Regions from separate parts of the Cupriavidus sp. 01L45 genome, predicted to be linked through region 2. Evidence: predicted binding sites of a transcription regulator. Region 2 holds the regulator's gene; the other holds the start of a gene.
What was found. The regulator FNR, encoded in region 2, switches genes on or off when oxygen is low (the NO sensors DNR and NnrR bind a similar motif). The targets are predictions, from matches to a motif close to TTGATNNNNATCAA.
Positions count from the first base shown of each region.

Region 1: AC1DT6_RS02885 (OmpW/AlkL family protein) is a predicted target of FNR. The motif match lies at 7,086-7,099, and genes of this name have one in related genera.

Region 1 is NZ_JBFTSG010000003.1:86,878-98,098, forward strand. It holds gene AC1DT6_RS02860 (FeoA family protein) at 161-466, shown strand; gene feoB (ferrous iron transport protein B) at 486-2,357, shown strand; gene AC1DT6_RS02870 (DUF6587 family protein) at 2,374-2,694, shown strand; gene AC1DT6_RS02875 (hypothetical protein) at 3,053-4,414, opposite strand; gene leuA (2-isopropylmalate synthase) at 5,106-6,803, shown strand; gene AC1DT6_RS02885 (OmpW/AlkL family protein) at 7,164-7,811, shown strand; gene AC1DT6_RS02890 (HD-GYP domain-containing protein) at 7,908-8,657, opposite strand; gene AC1DT6_RS02895 (AMP nucleosidase) at 8,942-10,438, opposite strand; gene AC1DT6_RS02900 (GNAT family N-acetyltransferase) at 10,611-11,000, shown strand; gene AC1DT6_RS02905 (EamA family transporter) at 11,041-11,221, shown strand, end outside.
Region 2 is NZ_JBFTSG010000021.1:20,386-27,810, reverse strand. It holds gene ccoP (cytochrome-c oxidase, cbb3-type subunit III) at 1-117, shown strand, start outside; gene ccoG (cytochrome c oxidase accessory protein CcoG) at 167-1,660, shown strand; gene AC1DT6_RS16295 (FixH family protein) at 1,685-1,900, shown strand; gene AC1DT6_RS16290 (hypothetical protein) at 1,903-2,148, shown strand; gene fnr (fumarate/nitrate reduction transcriptional regulator Fnr) at 2,310-3,035, opposite strand; gene AC1DT6_RS16280 (sulfite exporter TauE/SafE family protein) at 3,322-4,080, shown strand; gene scpB (SMC-Scp complex subunit ScpB) at 4,667-5,719, shown strand; gene rluB (23S rRNA pseudouridine(2605) synthase RluB) at 5,725-7,425, shown strand, end outside.

The sequences.
Region 1 (11,221 bases), on a different contig from region 2:
CCCGTTACCAGCGGAAGATTTGCGGCAGCAACATGGCAACGGCCCGAAAGCCGAACACAGGCATGCAAATCGGCTACAATAGGAACGATTTTCATTTACCAACCCTGGTGTGAGTTTGCCGACCGCGTGCCGTGCCTCGCGCCAACGGACTGGAAGCCACATGCGGTTGTCTGACCTTGCGCGGCGCACTGCCGCTGTCATCGTGTCTGTCGATGACAACTCTCCTAACGATCCGGTAGCTCGCCGCCTGCGCGAACTCGGCTTTGTGCCGGGCGAAGCTGTACAGGTCATTGCACTGGGACCGTTCGGCATGGATCCCCTTGTCGCCCAGGTTGGCTTTACCCGGTTTGCATTGCGCCGCGCCGAAGCGGCCCGCATTACCGTGGAAGCGGTCAGCGCTTCCGTCTCCAGCATCACGCCGGCAGCGCAGCCCGACGCGCCCGCCGTCAAACGCTCCGCTGCCTGACCGGGCACCTGCCAAGAATATGTCTGTCGCCTCCCCGACTTCCGCTTCCCAGCGTCCCGCTTTGCGCGTTGCGCTGGTGGGCAATCCCAACTGCGGCAAGACCGCCCTGTTCAATCGCCTGACCGGCAGCCGCCAGAAGGTGGCCAACTATGCGGGCGTCACCGTCGAGCGCAAGGAAGGCCATTTCGTTTCGCCGGCCGGGCGCCAGGTGCGGGTGCTCGACCTGCCGGGCGCATACAGCCTGCACGCGGCCAGCCTGGACGAAGCCATCACGCGCGATATCTGCCTGGGGCAGCGCCCGGGCGAGCCGCGCCCCGACCTGCTGGTGTCGGTGGTGGATGCCACCAACCTGCGCCTGCACCTGCGCTTCGTGCTGGAGCTGCGCCGCCTCGGCCTGCCGATGGTGCTGGTGCTCAATATGAGCGACGCCGCGGCCAAGCGCGGCATCCACATCGATCGCGACAAGCTGTCCGCCGCGCTCGGCGTGCCGGTGGTGGCGACGGTGGCCGTCAGGCGCGATGGCGCCGCCAACCTGCTGGCCGCCCTCGACGCCGCCCTGCCCGCGGCGCCGCAGGCCGCCGCCGAAAGCGCTTCCGACCTGGACGTCCACCAGGAGGTCAAGCGCCTGCTGGATGCGTCCGTCACGATGCCGGCGCGCACCGCCGCCATGGACGACCGGCTCGACCGCATCCTGCTGCATCCGGTGTTCGGGCTGCTGATCCTGGCCGTGCTGCTGTTCCTGATGTTCCAGGCGGTGTTCTCATGGGCCACGCCGCTGATGGACGGCCTCGAGGGCGGCGTGCACTGGTTCGGCGAGATCGTCGGCAGCCACCTGCCAGAAGGCATGCTGCGCAGCCTGCTGGTGGATGGCCTGATTGCCGGCCTGGGCGCCGTCATCGTGTTCCTGCCGCAGATCCTGATCCTGTTCCTCTTTATCCTGACGCTGGAAGAATCCGGCTACCTGCCGCGCGCAGCCTTCCTGCTCGACCGGCTGATGATGGGCGCGGGCTTGTCCGGCCGTTCCTTTATCCCGCTGCTGTCGAGCTTTGCCTGCGCGATTCCCGGCATCATGGCCACGCGCACCATCCAGGACCCGCGCGACCGCCTCGCGACCATCCTGGTGGCGCCGCTGATGACCTGCTCCGCGCGCCTGCCCGTATACGCGCTGCTGATAGGCGCCTTCATCCCGGCGCGCACGGTGATGGGGCTGTTCAACCTGCAGGGACTGGTGCTGTTTGCGCTCTATGTGGCGGGCATCGTGAGCGCGCTGGTGGTGGCCTATGTGCTGAAGTATTTCCGCCGCGACCGCACCGACCACCCGCTGCTGATGGAGCTGCCCTCGTACCGCATCCCCAATGCGCGCGACGTGGCGATCGGCCTGTGGGAGCGTGCCCGTATCTTCCTGTCCCGCGTGGGCAAGGTGATCCTGACGCTGACGGTGCTGCTGTGGTTCCTGGCCACCTTCCCGTCGCCGCCGGACGGCGCCACCGCCCCGGCCATCGACTACAGCTTCGCCGGCATGATCGGCCGCGGGCTGGAGCATGTCTTCGCGCCGGTGGGCTTCAACTGGCAGATCTGCATTGCGCTGGTACCCGGCCTGGCCGCGCGCGAAGTCGCCGTGGGCGCGCTGGCCACCGTCTATGCCCTGTCGGGCAGCGAGGACGCCATGGCCAGCCAGCTGGCGCCGATGATCGCCGCGCAATGGTCGCTCGCCACCGCGCTGTCGCTGCTGGCGTGGTTCGTGTTCGCGCCGCAGTGCATCTCCACGCTGGCGGTGATCCGGCGCGAGACCGGCTCCTGGAAGGTAATGGCGGCCTCGACCGCCTACCTGGCGGGGCTGGGCTACGTGGCAGCCTTTGCCACATACCGCATCGCCCTGATGTTCAGCTAACCAGCAGCACCCAGTCATGAACCTCTACCACGCCGCCGAAACCCTGCTCGTACCGTTGATCGTGCTGGTCTGCGCGCTCTCCGTGCTGGCGCGCTACGCGCCGCGCACGCGCGAGCGGGTCAAGGCGTGGCTGGCGGCGAGCCTGGGCGGCAGCGCCGCCAACGGCTGGCGCCAGCGCGCCGTGGCATGGCTGGCACCGCAGGCCGCGGCCGGCTGCGCCAGCGGCTGCGACAGCGGCGGGTGCAATACCTGCGACTCCAGCACGGCGCAGGGCGAGCATCCGGCGCCCGGCAAACAGGCCGGCGAGCAGGTCATCCGTTTCGTGGCCAAGCGCTGAAATACCCTCAAGACCCATCGCGAACCCTCTTGCCGGTCCACGCAGAAACGGGTACGCCCTGGGTTCGCCGGGGCTGAATCCCGGCTTTTCCCGCCTCCTTTCCCCCTCCCCCTGCGCCGTCTTTCTCTACCCGCCAGGAAGCCTGGGCCAGGCAGTCTCCACGATGTTGCGCCAAGGTCCAGGCTCTCATGCACGAGCAGTTGCCGGATTCCCACCGCGTTACGGTATTTTCCCGAATGCCAGGCCAACCTCTGCTTGCTTGTGCAGTGCGCCGGCAATGACAACGACGCCCGGCAGATAAGCATGCCGGGCGCCGCGTCAAAGCCGAGAAGGCGTACAGGAAGACCTGGCCCTCGTATCAGATCACCGTTCCCGGAATCGTGATTGAGATCGGCTGCAACTCGGGGCCTGCCGTGCAGGTTGCCGTCACGGAGAAGTCGCCAAGCGCCAGGGGCGTCACTACGATCTGCGCGGCATCGACGCCAGGCCCGAACGTCACGTTTGCGCTGCTGGTCCAGCTCCAGCCGGTGCAGTTGAGGGACGGGCTTGCCGCACCGAAGAACATCAGCTTGGCGCTGACTGGAATGGGCACCGGCAGCGACAGCAGCAGCTTCAGGGGCTGCGGCCCGCTATACACCAGCGCCCATTTCGGCTGCTCCGTCACCGTCAGGCTGGCCTTGGGCGTACTGGATATCTTGGAACTTGCAGCCGTCACCAGCAACTGGCTCTGCACGGTGGGCTTGCCAATCACGATATTGCTGCTCACCACGGCTTGCCGCGTGGCCGGAGTCGCGGAGACGGACAGTGTCGGGGAAGCGATCGCATAGCTCCAGGTGCCGTCGAAGTCCGCGGTGGAATCATGTGAGTCGCTGCGGATCACGCGGGCGCCAAAGGTCTGCGGATAGCCATTGAGCACGGTCAGCGTACTGATCGGCGTCCCCCCCTGCGACAGTTCGAGCTGGTACGTGTAGCTGGTGTTCTTCTGCACCGTCACCAGCATTTGCCCGCTGACAGGACTGCCGTTGGGCGCGGTGACCGACACGGTGACCGTGCCGACCGCTTCGGTCGTATCAGAGCTGTTGACCCCCTTGAGCGAAGCCGAGTTCTGCGTGGCACTGACTTGCACGTTGGAAATCGAACTGGCCCAGGCCCAGTCATGCACGGCCGCGCTGACGTCGTTGCCGTTGCCATCGACCAGCTTCGCCGTGACTGGCTGCACCTGGCCGTCGACCAGCGACAGGACCGGATTCGACAACGCCAGGTTGTAGCTGACGGTGCCCGGCTCCACGGTCACCGTCGCGGTCTGTGCGGGCAACTGCGTGGTGGTGTTGTCGGCCGCCTTGACGCTGGCGACCACCTGGATGGTGGCCGTACCCACCGCCACGCCCGTCACGGTGGCGCTGCCGCTTGCAGCGGCGGCAGGGACCACGGTGGCCACTGTATCGACTGACGAAGTCCAGGCAAAGGCGGTGGACGAGGTCACGTCCGTGCCCTTGCTGTCCACCACCGAGGCTGACATCGAAATGCTGCGTCCCACGCCCACCTGTCCCGAGGTCATCGTGAGCGTTACCGAGTATTTCAGCGGTGTCGTATCGGCCGCGGTGCTCGCCGTGCTGGGCGCGGCTGAATTTCCGCCGCCGCCCCCGCCACCGCAACCCGCCACCAGCAATGCCATGGCGCCACAGGCCAGCCATGCTGGCCACCTCTTGGTGTTTGTCATGATGTCTCCCCCGTATGGCGTCCTGTCCGCGGGCCATGCCGAACAAGGCAAAGGCGCAGGTGCCGAATCTCGTTTTCCGGACGCGCCAGCTGGGAAAATGGCGGAATCTCTGGTCACGTCGCTTACCAGACTAGTCAGGATGCGCGGACTGCTGTACCAGCCATACGGTTGAGGGTTCGAGGCTTATGTGCGGCAGCGCTCATCCCCGCGCCGCCATCCGTCAGGGTGAAATGCGAAACGCGCACCTTTGCGGCTCAGGCCCGAAGACGACGCGGCGGCGCCCTTGACGCCCGCGCGTCAACTCGACTACTCTTGCCAGATGCTTGCCGCTTCGCTGGCGACAGGCATGCAACGCAAGTGATCAGCGCAACCACGGAAGCCGCGCCATCCGGACCGCTTCCCGCACCGCACGCAATGCACCAAGCCACCTGCTCCCACCGCCAGGCCGCCGATGCTTCCAGCATCGCCGCAGCCGTGCGCGTGCCGGCAGCAGGCCGTGTGCCGGGCACCGCTCCGGCGCTATCGGCGCCGCATCTCTCCTCCTCGCTACTGCTAGACCTACCGATCGGTTGCCGGGCCTAGTGCCTCGTGGCAGTTCGGCAGCCTCGCGCCACCCTTTTTCCGCCATTGCGCTTTAGCGCTCTGGCCTATTGTGTCTTGCATCTTCCCGCGAGGAAGGAGAACCGTCATGATGTTGTGCAACCCCGCCGCCAAGTACCGCCCCGCCATCGCCGTCGAAATCGCCGACCGCACCTGGCCCGACCAGCGCATCACGCGCGCGCCGATCTGGATGAGCACCGATCTGCGCGATGGCAACCAGGCCCTGATCGAGCCGATGAACCCGCAGCGCAAGCTCCGTTTCTTCGAGCAACTGGTGAAGATCGGCCTGAAGCAGATCGAGGTGGCGTTCCCCTCGGCATCGCAGACCGATTTCGATTTCGTGCGAATGCTGATCGAGGAAGACCGCATTCCGGATGACGTGACCATCGTGGTGCTGACGCAGGCGCGCGAGGACCTGATCCGCCGTACCATCGATTCCGTGCGCGGCGCGGCTCGCGCCGTGGTGCATCTCTACAATCCCATCGCTCCCGCGTTTCGCCGCATCGTGTTCGGTGCCAGCCGCGAGGAGGTCAAGGAGATCGCCCTGGAGGGCACGCGGCTGATCAAGGCGTTGACCGATGCCATGCCCGAGACGGCATGGAGCTACGAATACTCGCCGGAAACCTTCAGCATGACCGAACTGGATTTCTCGCTCGAGGTCTGCGATGCGGTGTCCGCGATCTGGCAACCGAGCGCTGCGCGCCCCCTGATCCTGAACCTGCCGACCACGGTGGAATGCAGCACGCCCAATATCTTCGCCGACCAGGTCGAATGGATGCACCGCCATCTCGCAAGGCGCGCTGACATCGTGCTGTCGGTCCATCCGCACAATGACCGCGGTACCGCCGTGGCTGCCGCCGAGCTGGCCGTGATGGCCGGCGCGGATCGCGTGGAAGGTTGCCTGTTTGGCAACGGCGAGCGTACCGGCAATGTGGACCTGGTCACGCTGGCGCTGAATCTCTACACGCAGGGCGTGGACCCTGCGCTCGATTTTTCCGATATCGACGAAGTGCGCCACTGCGTGGAGCATTGCAACCAGCTCCCGGTGCATCCGCGGCACCCCTATGTGGGCGACCTCGTCTTCACCGCGTTCTCGGGCTCGCACCAGGACGCGATCCGCAAAGGCTTCGCCCAGCAAAAGCCTGACGAGATCTGGGAAGTGCCCTACCTGCCGATCGACCCGGCCGACCTTGGCCGCAGCTACGACGCGGTGATCCGCGTCAACAGCCAGTCCGGCAAGGGCGGCATGGCCTACCTGCTGGAACAGGTGCATGGCATCTATATGCCGCGGCGCCTGCAGATCGAGTTCAGCCGCGCGGTGCAGGCAATGACCGACGAAAGCGGGCTCGAAGCCAGCGCCGACGACCTCTACGGCTTGTTCCAGCGCGAGTATCTCGAACACGCCGCGCCGTTGCGCTATGTGGGCCACCAGATGGTGTCCGATAGCGAAGGCCAGGTGGAGATCGAAGTGGCATTGCTGCGCGACGGCGAGTCCGTCAGCGTGCGCGGCCGGGGTAACGGCCCGATCGATGCGTTCGTCGGCGCCTTCGCCGGCGCGCTCGATGCGCCGGTACGTGTGATGGATTACCACGAGCACGCGCTGTCGTCCGGCGCTAATGCCGCCGCGGCTTGCTATGTGGAAGTGCGTGTTGGCGATTCCGCCACCGGCTTCGGCGCCGGCATCGATGCCAATATTGTCACGGCGTCGCTCAAGGCTGTGGTGTCCGGCGTGAACCGCCACCTGCGCGCCACCAGTCAGTCGCAACGCGAGGAAGCCCTGGCCGGCTGAGGTCCACCGAGGAAAAACCGGTGTGCCCCGCCCCCACGGGGCACACCCGGAAAGACGCCCTTGGCGGGACGCCCACGACATGCTCGTTGCTTGACTGTGTGCACAGCGTAAGGGGCGCCGGTGCCGGTTGCCACGAATATTTGCGCATGTCCTTAGAACCCCGGAGCGCGATTGGAAATGCGAAAGTCCGGCGGCTTGCCCACGATCCCGCCTGACAACCAGACAGCGGCTGTGGCGACGCTGCGACGCACATGCACACGCGCGCCGCCGATGCAGTGCTTCTTGCTTTCGGTCAAGGCTTGGCTGGGAACCCTACGCCACACTGAGCGTGAAGTTTCCCTACTACACGAGCCAACCATCATGAAGAAGCGTCTGTCCACCCGCCTTTCCACAACCGTTGTTGCTGCCATCGCCCTGCTCGGCAGCGTTGCCGCGGCGCCCGCCATGGCAGCGTCCGACGAAACCCAGGGCAACTGGATGGTGCGCCTGCGCGCCACCTATCTGGACATGGCCGACAAGTCGGACCCGATCGGCGGCGTTGGCGCATCGGACCGCATCACCGTCAACAACAAGTGGATCCCGGAACTCGACGTCACCTACTTCTTCACACCACACATCGCCGCGGAACTGGTGCTGACCGTGCCGCAGAAGCAGAACGTCTACCTCGATGGCAACAAGATCGGTTCCTTCACCCACCTGCCGCCGACGCTGCTGGTGCAATATCACTTCATCCCCAACGGTACCTTCCGCCCCTATGTGGGCGCGGGCCTGAACTTCACGCGGATCTGGGGCGCCGACATTGCCAACAACTCGCTATCGCTCGACAGCTGGAGCGTGGCGCCTGCCTTGCAGATCGGCATGGACTACAAGCTCACCAAGAACTGGTTCCTCAATGCCGACATCAAGAAGGTGTGGCTGTCGAGCGACGTCAAGGCGGCCGGCGTCAAGGTCTCGAACGTGAGCCTGGATCCGTGGCTGTTCAGCATGGGTGTGGGCTACCGCTTCTAAACACCTCGAACACATCGAACACATCGAGCCCTTCGGACGCCTCGGACGCCTCGGACGCTTTAACCGGGCTTCCAGGCGCGCGCGGCAGATCCCCCGTCAGGCCCTCGCCTGACGGGGGATCTGCCGCAATGCATCGCGATTCAAGCCGTAGAAGCGCGCGACCACGGCCATCTCGGAGCCGGCGCTGAGCAGCGCTTGCGCCGACCGCCGGCGGTGCAAGACCTGCGGGATGTTGGCGAGGAAGACGCTCGTCACCTCCGGGTCGAATTGCGTGCCTGACCCAGCCGAGACGATGGATAGCGCATCGTCGTCCGTCATGCAGGGGCGATAGCAACGCGCCTCGGTCATCGCGTCAAAGGCATCGGCAACCGCCACGATGCGAGCTGCCAGCGGGATCTCCTGGCCGGCCAGCCCACACGGATAGCCCGTGCCGTCAAAGCGCTCATGGTGGTGATGCGCGACCTGCGATGCGAGCCGCATCAGGGCATTCGAACTACCCGCAAGTAGGTTCGCGCCGATCTCGGCGTGGCGCTCGATCACCTGTCTCTCTTCGGGAAGCAACTTGCCGGGCTTGAGCAGCACGGCGTCCGGGATGGCGAGCTTGCCGACGTCGTGCGCCGGCGTGGCGAGCCGAATGCGCTCGCACTCCTCGGCACGCAGTCCGACCATTTCCGCAAGGCCGGCCGCAATCGTCGCGGTGCGAACCAGATGGCCAGAGGCATGCGGATAACGCAAGCAGCCTGCCAGCGTCAGGCTGGCCAGCGTGACGACCGCATGGTGGTTCGTAGTCATAGTTCTGAAGTGGTGCAGATCGCAACGGCACCGGCATGGCCAGGTGGATGCCATGCCGGGCAATCGCGGCATTCGCCGCATGACGGCGAATGGCATCTGGCAAAGCGCGAGATTCTATGCCTGGACTGGCATATCGCCAATAGGCAATAGCCGGTTATCGCCAGGGATCCGGTGAAACACGCGTGGCGGGCCAACGGCGCGGTGAGCGGGAACAGGGAATGCGATGGACCGCCAGTGCGAACGTACGCCAGCTCGCACGTCGATGAGAGCGCGGCACAAGAAGAAAGGCCCCGCATCACGGGGCCCCCTTGCATTGCAGCTTTCCCGAAGAAGCCCGCCTAGCGGAACGCCGGTTCGTCGAAGCTACGCAGCTTGCGCGAGTGCAATTGTTCGGCACCACCTTCGCGCAGGATACGAATCGCTTCCAGCCCGATCGACATATGCTGGCTCACCCGCTGCCGGTAGAACGCATTCGCCATGCCCCGCAGCTTGAGCTCACCGTGCAGCGGCTTGTCGGACACGCACAGCAGCGTGCCGTATGGCACCCGCAGGCGGAAGCCGTTGGCCGCGACCGTGGCGCTCTCCATGTCGATGGCGATGGCACGTGACTGGTTGAAGCGGGCGTACAGCGCCTTGGACTTCAGCTCCCAGTTGCGGTCGTCGGTGGAAACCACCGTGCCGGTGCGCATGCGGGTTTTCATTTCATTGCCGGACAAGCCCGTCACTCGCACCACGGCCTCCTGCAGCGCGACCTGGATTTCGGCGATGGGAGGTACCGGTACCCACGGCGGCAGGTCATGATCGAGCACGTGATCGTCGCGCACATAGGCGTGCGCCAGCACGTAGTCGCCCAGTTGCTGCGAGCGGCGCAGGCCGCCGCAGTGGCCGACCATCAGCCAGCAGTGCGGACGCAGCACGGCAAGGTGGTCGGTCATGGTCTTGGCGTTGGACGGGCCCACGCCGATATTGACCAGCGTGACACCGAGCTTGTCCTCGCGCACCAGGTGATAGGCGGGCATCTGCGGCAGCGCGCGCGGACGCTGGGCGTCGTCGGGCTCGGCCGCGCCGCGCTCCTGGATCACGTCGCCGGGTTCGACGAAGCGCACGTAGCCATCGGCGCCCTGCGCATCTTCGGCCCCCATCAGCGAGCGGCCGAGCGCGATGAATTCATCGACGTAGCGCTGGTAGTTGGTGAACAGCACGAAGCGCTGGAAGTGCTGTGGCGCGGTGCCGGTGTAGTGGTAGAGACGCTGCAGCGCCAGGTCCACGCGCTCGCCGGGGAACATCGAGAGCGGCCAGGCCTCGCCCGCCACCGGCTCATAGGTACCGTTGGCGATGGCATCGTCGATGCGGCTCAGCTCGGGCAGCACGAAGGAGGCTTCCAGCTCGCGCGCCTGGGTGTAGCTGATGTCCGTGGTGGAGGCTTCGATGACGAAGGGCAGCGGGATCGGGCGCCGGCTCACGCCGACCACCACGGGCACGCGGTGGTAGCGTATCAGGCGCTCGATCTGGTCCCGGTAGTAGTCCGCCAGCAGTTCGGGCCGGGTGACCGTGGTGCCGTACACGCCGGGGTAGGCGACCGTGCCCCAGGATGGGCGGCTGTCGGTGACCATGGTTTCGAGATTGACCGAGATGCCGAGGTAGGGGTAACAGGCATGTGCCGCTGACGGCAGTGGCTGTCCCTTGGCAAAGGCATCGAAGCGCGCGCGGATGGCGCCGACCGAGGCATCGTAGATTTCACGGATGCGGGCCAGCGCGGCATCGGCATCGCTGAACTCGGCCAGCTGATCGGCCGGATGGGCGGAAGAGAAGATCGAGGCATTCATGGTGTCCATGATACCCCGCCACAGCATGGTAGCAACATGGCCTGTCGCAAATTGACGGGCCTGCGCGCGCTCGCTACACTGCCAGCAGTCTTTCGCGGCCTCGGGCCGCACTCGCCTCGAGACGCCCCCCCACAAGAAGGGCAGCGCCGAGTTGCAGTATGTGCTTGCATGGGGAGCCCTGATGGAAATCCGCAATCTGCTGCCAGAAGAAACCGAGGCAGCCAGACAACTCCTTGCGGCCAACGGGTGGGCACACCGGGTCGCCAATACGGAACGCTTCGCCCGCCTGATCGCCAACTCGCAACGGGTGGTGGTGGCGGTGGATAACGGTGAAGTCGTAGGTTTCGCGCGTGCCTTGTGCGACGACATCTCCAACGGCTATCTGTCGATGGTCGCGGTGGCACCGAGCCATCGCCGGCGCGGCATCGGGCGCGCCCTGGTGCGCCAGATCGTCGGCAACGATCCCGACATCACCTGGGTGCTACGCGCCGGACGCTCGTCCGAGGCGGCCTTCTTCGGCCAGCTAGGCTTCGTGCCTTCGCTGGTGGCCATGGAGCGCCGGCGCACCTGAGTGGCGCAAGGCGGCCGCCAAACACCTCACACGCAACGCCATGGCTTCTTCCACCGGTTGGTTTCATTGGGCATTGCTGTCGGCTGTTTTCGCCGCGCTGACGGCGATCTTTGCCAAGATCGGGCTTGAGGGCATTAATTCCGACCTCGCCACCCTGGTGCGCACCGCGGTGATCATCGTGGTGCTGAGCATCTTCGTGGTGCTGACGGGCAAGTGGAGCA
Region 2 (7,425 bases):
AACAACCACATGCCGGCACACGAGGAAATCCTGACGCCGGAGCGCATCCGCATGCTGACGGCCTATGTCTGGGGACTGTCGAACAATGGGGCAGCCCCCGCGGGGAGCGGGCAATGAACGGCGACGCCAGCATGTGGAGCCTGCGTGCCGCTGGGGGTGATCGCCCATGAATGCCCCGGAACCGGAACCGCTGAGAAAGCACGGAGCCGCCTGGGGGCCTCTGCGGGAGCCCGCATCCGCCACGGGGGATGGGGAAACCTCGGATGAAACCCTGTACGAAGTCCGCCGCAAGATCTATCCGCGCTCAGTCACAGGGGCGTTTTCGAGCTGGCGGGTCTGGATGGTGGTCCTGACCCAGCTGTTCTTCTATGGCATGCCCTGGCTGCAATGGAACGGCCGCCAGGCCATGTTGTTCGATCTCGGCGCGCGCAAGTTCTACATCTTCGGCTTGGTGCTCTGGCCGCAGGATGTGATCTACCTGTCCGTGCTGCTGGTGATTTCCGCGCTCTCGCTGTTCCTGTTCACGGCGATCGCGGGTCGCCTGTTCTGCGGCTATGCCTGTCCGCAGACGGTGTACACAGAAATCTTCATGTGGATCGAGCGGCATGTGGAAGGCGATCGCTTTGCCCGCATCCGCCTGGATGGCGATCCGTGGAGCGCGCGCAAGCTGCGGCTCAAGGCCACCAAGCACACGCTCTGGATCGTGATCGCGCTATGGACCGGCTTTACCTTCGTCGGGTACTTTTCGCCCATTCGCGAGTTGGGCGGCCACGTGCTCAGCCTGTCGCTGGGGCCGTGGCAAACGTTCTGGATGCTGTTCTACGCCTTCGCCACCTGGGGCAACGCCGGCTTCATGCGCGAGCAGGTGTGCAAGTACATGTGTCCTTATGCACGCTTCCAGAGCGTGATGGTCGATCGCGACACGTATGTGGTGACGTATGACGTGGGCCGCGGCGAGCCGCGCGGCAGCCGCTCGCGCAAGGTGGACCACCAGGCCGCCGGCATGGGCGATTGCGTGAACTGCAGCATCTGCGTGCAGGTCTGCCCCACCGGCATCGATATTCGCGACGGCCTGCAGTACGACTGCATCGGTTGCGGCGCCTGCATCGACGCCTGCAACCAGGTCATGGACAAGATGGCGTATCCGCGCGGGCTGATCCGCTACACCTCGGAGAACGCCATGCGCAGCGTGCTGCCCGAGGCGGAGGCGCGCAAGCGTCTGTTCCGGCCGCGCACGGTGGTGTACTCCGTGATCTGGCTGGCCCTGGTTGCCGGCTTCACGGTGTCGCTGGCCATGCGCACACCGCTCAAGGTCGATATCATCCGCGACCGCGGCGCGCTGGGCAGGGAAGTGGAGGGACGCTGGATCGAGAACGTGTATCGCCTGCAACTGATCAACACGACCGAGGCGCCGATGCATGTGGCCATTCGCGCGGACAGTGATGACCTGAAGGGCCTGGCCGTGGAATACGATCACGCTGCCGGCAATCTCGAGCCCACCTCAAACCGCCTGATTCCGATTCGCGTGCGCGTGCCGATCGAAGCCGCTGGCCAGGGCACCCACAAGATCCAGGTGACGGTCACTGCGACAGGAGATGACAGTGGGGGCGGTGCGGAAATCAGCCAGGGCACCAGCTTCATCGTACCGCGCAATCTTTGAACCGAGAAATCTAGAGGAGGCCTGATGATGCAGCAAAGCAATCCCTGGTGGAAGGAACCCTGGCCATGGCTGCTGATGAGCGGGCCCTTGCTGGCGATGGTGGCCTGCGGGGTCACGATCTGGCTGGCCATGACGCACCCGGACCCGCCCGTTGTCGATGGCGTATCGCGGCACGGGTTGGTGGTCGAGAAGACGGGTATCGGGCGGCAGGCTGAGCCGGCCACGGCGCAGGCGAGGTGACCATGAGACTGCGCTGGCTGATGTGGGTGCTATGGCCCGGCTTCCTGGTAGCCGGGCTGACGACCGCCCTGGTGTTTTCGATGGTCGATCCCGGCGATCTGCGCTTCTTCGGACAGCCGGTCGAGGCGTCGCGGGAGGCGGTTTACACCGTGGGCTTCCTGGTCGCGTGGGTGCTTTGTTCGTTGTCGAGCGGCCTGACGCTTTACACCATGCCCACGCGGCTGGCGGAGACAGACGAACTGGAGTGAGCGCGATGCGCGTCTTCGCGCCGCGGGGCAGGGGGCGGCGGAGCAGGAGTGTCGTGACCAGGCCGGCGCGACGTGGTATTGGCACCACGCAAGGAAGGCAAGGCGGCTGCCAATGCCGCGGGAGCCGGGAAACTCCGCGCGGCCGGTCGATGCCTGCCGGACTAGCAGGACTTGTTGATGATCTGCTTGATGCCTGTCATGTCGACCAGCTTGACGTGCCGCTGGCGGATCTGGATCAGCCCGGCTTCCGCAAAACGGGAGAACAGGCGGCTGACGGTTTCGAGCTTGAGCCCGAGGTAGCTGCCGATCTCCTCGCGGCTCATGCGCAGCACGAACTCGGAGGCCGAATAGCCGCGCGCGGAAAGGCGCTCCGAAAGGTTGATCAGGAAGGCGGCAAGCCGCTCTTCGGCGCGCATCGAGCCCAGCGTGATCAGCATCACCTGGTCCTGCGAGATTTCCTTGCTCATCAGCCGCATGAACTGATGTTGCAACGACGGGAGCGCACCGGACAGCGACTGGAGGTCGCCGAAGCGCACCACGCAAACTTCGGTATCCTCAAGGGCGGTGGCGTCGGACGCGTGCTGCATTTCGCCAAGGCCGTCGAGCCCGACGACTTCGCCGGGGAGGTGGAAGCCCGTGATCTGCGAGCGGCCATCTTCCATCGTCAGGTGGGTTTTGAGCGTGCCGAAGCGGATCGCATAGACGGCGGTGAGCGGATCGCCGAGGCGGTACAGGGTCTCGCCCTTGCGTACGCGCACGCGCTCCTGCACCAGCGAATCCATTTTTTCGAGGTCCTGCTGCGACATGCCGACGGGCAGGCAGAGCTGTCCCAGCGAGCAAGTGGAGCAGCGGGGCGACATCTCGGTAATGGGAATGGATGTTAGCAATTGGGGCCTGTCGGTTTAGCGCAATCACTCAAGCGCGTGTGGCAGGCGCATTGAGTTGAAAGCTTGACGTTGAGAGCTGTCGGTTGGAAGCGCTATCCACATTAGCCTGGCGCGGGTCTGGCGGGGCCTGCCATCTGCGTGGCGCCGCCTGCCGTGCCCGTCGTCATGATTTGCGATTGCGCGGATGTGCGCGGGCGCTGGGCTTCATGTTGATAGCGCCTCTTGGAGTCGCGGGGGCGCGTAGGGCGCATTTTACCGCGCCAGGCGATGTGATTGGGAGGAGAAGTTGACCGTAGGCGTGCTCTTCAGCGTTTTTACCCTGGCTTTGCTAGGTGGTGTGCATTGCGCGGCCATGTGTGGCGGCATTGCGCTTGCGGCCGAGCAAGGCGGCACGGCCCGTGTGCCGGCCACCATCCTGCGCCGGCCAGGCCACTGGCTGCTCGAACTCCTGGTGATGCATGCCGGGCGGCTGAGCATGTATGCGCTGTTGGGCGCCTTGCTGGGTACCCTGGGCGCCGGTGTGTGGAAGGCCCAGTACTTGCCGCTGCAGCGCTGGCTGTTCGGAATCGGCAGCATGATGCTGGTGATGTCGGGATTATGGATGTTGCGTGGGCGCGCCGTGGGGGCTGGCTGGCTGGAGCGGTTTGCCGCGCGCGGCGCTGGCGGTTTGCTCCGTTTTCTTGCCGCCGTGGGCGTGCGCCTGGCGCCCTTGGGCCTGCCACAGGGGCGGCTGCTGCGCCGCTACGGCATGGGGCTGGCCTGGGGGCTGGTACCATGCGGCATGGTCTATGGCGCCCTGGCGATGGCGCTGCTGGCCGGGAACGCCCCTTCGGGTGCGCTGGTGATGGCCGTGTTCGGACTGGGCACTTTGCCAAACCTGTTGGTTATCTCGGGCCTGTCCGGCTACCTCAGGCAGTGGTCGYGCCGCCCGGCGGTACGTACCCTTGCCGGTTTGGCAGTGGCTGCCTTTGGTGTCGTCGGGGTGGCGCGCGCGCTGCTTTTGCCAGAGACGCTGGCCGCGCACGGCTTCTGTCTGGTCTTCTGATACGCCGCTTCATGGCGCATTACGCACTTTGTCGGGCAGATGCCTGTGTGAATCGGTTGCAGGTTTGCCAGGGAATGCCATACAATCGCAAGAACAGCGATATCGCGCAGCGTATTTCATCGTGGCATCGTCAGGTAGCATTCGCACTCGGGGATGCATGCCAGGAACCCTCCAGCACGTATTACCGCCAGGGACCGTTCCCAATCCGCCGTCCGGTTCAAAAGATTATTTGGTTCAAAAGACCAGCCACGGCAGGGCGGGGTGAAATAGGCCAAGCAGGCCCGATATCCGTATTTTTCTTGCACCCGGAGCGACGGACGTCGTGCCGGACAGGTCCGCCACATCAGGGGGAAGGCGCGACGCAAGGGCTCCGTCGACCGGCAGGTAAAGCCGGTGGCCGGGCGATCTCCTGCCGGGCAGGTCCGGCACCCGATGCAAAAAAGAAAGCGCACGACTGCATGCATCAAGCATTGTGGTTGGCTGCGCGGTCAGATGGCGGTGGCAATTCCAACCGCTGAACCCGCAATCTCCAGTGCGTCCGGGTTTGTCCGGGGCGCAGGTGCAAAGACAGGCTGCACGCAATCACATGAATACCCAAGAGGCGAAGATCGTCCTCGAGACCGCGCTGATTTGTGCGCAGGAACCCTTGCGCGTCAATGACTTGCGCCGGCTTTTTGCCGACGACGTCGGTGCCGACACCATTCGGGTGCTGCTGGAAGAGTTGCGCCGCGACTGGGAGCAGCGCGGCGTGGAACTCGTGGCGCTGGCCAGCGGCTGGCGCTTTCAGAGCCGCCCCGTCATGCGCGAATACCTGGACCGGCTGAATCCTGAAAAGCCGCCGAAATATTCCCGCGCGGTCATGGAGACGCTGGCGATCATCGCCTACCGGCAGCCGGTCACCCGGGGCGATATCGAGGAAATCCGCGGTGTTGCGGTGAGCACCGAAGTCGTGAAGAAGCTCGAGGACCGTAGCTGGATCGAGGTGATCGGCTACCGCGACGTACCGGGCCGGCCGGCCTTGTACGCTACCACCAAGAACTTCCTTGATGACCTTGGCCTGCGCTCGCTAGATGAGTTGCCGCCGCTGGAGGATGTCCAGGCGCAGACGCAAGCCGCGCTGCTGAACCAGGAGCCCATAGATTTCGAGGCCCTGGGCACTGTGCCCGCTTTGCCGGCCGGAAGCGACGAAGAAGCGTTCGCGGAGGCCGGCGAGGAGCCTGCGGGCGGCGCTGGCGCTGCCGTCGCCGATGTGTCCAATGCTGGCGAATTGACCCGCTCCGTCCCCGGTGTCCTCGATGCCGGTGCCACGGATGGCATCGCCGAACTGGTGGAAGCATTTGAAAAGAAGGACGCCTCGGTGCAAGCGCAAGCCGTGCCCGAGGCTGAAGTACCCGCGGTGTCCGAGCCGGATGATGGGCCGGAGAGCGAACTGGTGTCCGCCGGGCCCATGGGGGCGCGGCTTGACGGCACAGCCGTGGAGGATGCCGTCGACGACGGCGAAGCAAATGAGCAAACGGAAGCACCCGCCAACGGTTACCACGAGCAAGTGGCCTCCGGCGAGCAGGAGTCCGAAGTCCCGGGGGCGTCCAAGACGAATCCGGCGCACCCCAGCGAGCACGACGAGCGCGTGTCCAACTGAACACCATGCAACATCCGAATGTGAATACCTTGTCCGATTCTGTTGATCAAGACGTCCGCCAGGCGGATACGCCGGCCGGCGATGCCGGCAATGGCGCCGAAGGCGCGCCGCGCCGCAAGGGCCTGCGCCGTGGCCTGCGCAATCTGGTGGCCACGCGCCGCCAGGCCACGCAGGACCGCGATGGCGGGCGTGCCGCGGAAGGCGATGCACTTGCCTTCGCTGGCGGTCCGGACGCGGGAGCCGCACCGGACGCGCAATCCGCGCGTGGCGATGGCGTGAGAAAGGGGCGTACGCGCGGCAAGCGCAAGCCCGCCGAAGGCGAGTCCGTGCAGGCCGGCGAGCAGCAGGGCGAACGCCCGGCGCCGCGAGGCCGCCGCGCGTTCGGCGGCGACACTGCCGAAGGTGCGAGCGAAACCGGCGGCGAAGCCGCTGGAGAGCGCCAGCGCGACGGTGCCCGCGCCAACTCCAACGGCGCGCGCAAGCGCAAGCCGCAGCAAGGCCAGCAGCCGCAGGGCGCGGCCAGGCGCGGCAGTGCCGAGGGGCAGCAGGGTGGCCCGCGCCAGGCAAGCAAAGGAAACAAAGGCAGGGGCGGCACGCAGCGCCAGGCTCCGGGCGTGCCCGAGAAGGCCCCCGCGGCTGCAGCCGCAGGTGGCGAAGACCTGTTTCGTTTCGTCATCTCCGGCCAGTACGACCAGGAAGATACCAGCGGTGTGCGTGCCAAGGTAAAGCCGGTGCGCGAGCTCTCGGCCGATGACGATGCGCCCAAGCTGCACAAAGTGCTCGCCGAGGGCGGCCTGGGTTCGCGCCGCGAGATGGAGGAGCTGATCCTGCAGGGGCGCGTTTCTGTCAATGGCCTGCCGGCCCATATTGGACAACGCATCCTGCCGGCCGATCAGGTCCGCGTCAACGGCAAGCTGATCCATCGCCGTGTGTCGACCAAGCCGCCGCGCGTGCTGCTTTACCACAAGCCGGCGGGCGAGATCGTCAGCCAGTCGGATCCGGAAGGCCGTCCGACCGTGTTCGACAGCCTGCCGCGCATCAAGGCAGGGAAATGGGTGGCCGTGGGCCGCCTGGACTTCAACACCGAAGGGCTGCTGATCTTTACCTCCTCGGGCGATATCGCCAACAAGTTCATGCATCCGCGCTACGGCGTGGAGCGCGAGTATGCGGTCCGCACGCTGGGCGAGCTGGCGGAGGCGGATCGCCAGCGCCTGCTGCATGGCATCAAGCTTGACGATGGTGAAGCCAATTTCCTGCGCATCGCCGACGGCGGTGGCGAGGGCATCAACCACTGGTATCACGTCGCGCTGACCGAAGGCCGCAATCGCGAAGTGCGCCGCATGTTCGAGGCCGTCGGCCTGACCGTGTCGCGCCTGATTCGCACCCGGTACGGTCAGTTCCTGCTGCCCCGCGGCCTTAAGCGCGGCCGCTGGCAGGAACTCGCCGCGGATGACGTGCGCGCGCTGATGGCGTCCATCGGCCTGAAGGCGCCCGGCAAGGGTGATGGCGGCCCCAGAGGTGGCACCAAGGTGGGTGGTCGCCAGCAGCGCACCGAGGCAGCCATTGCCGGCATGCCGATGCCGACCGGCATGGATGGCCTGCCGCGCGTCAACAGGAACAATGGCCCGCGCGGTAGTGGCGCAGGCCGGGGTCAGCCAGATCCGATGCAGACCTCGATGGGTTATATCGGCGGCCCGACGCTGCTC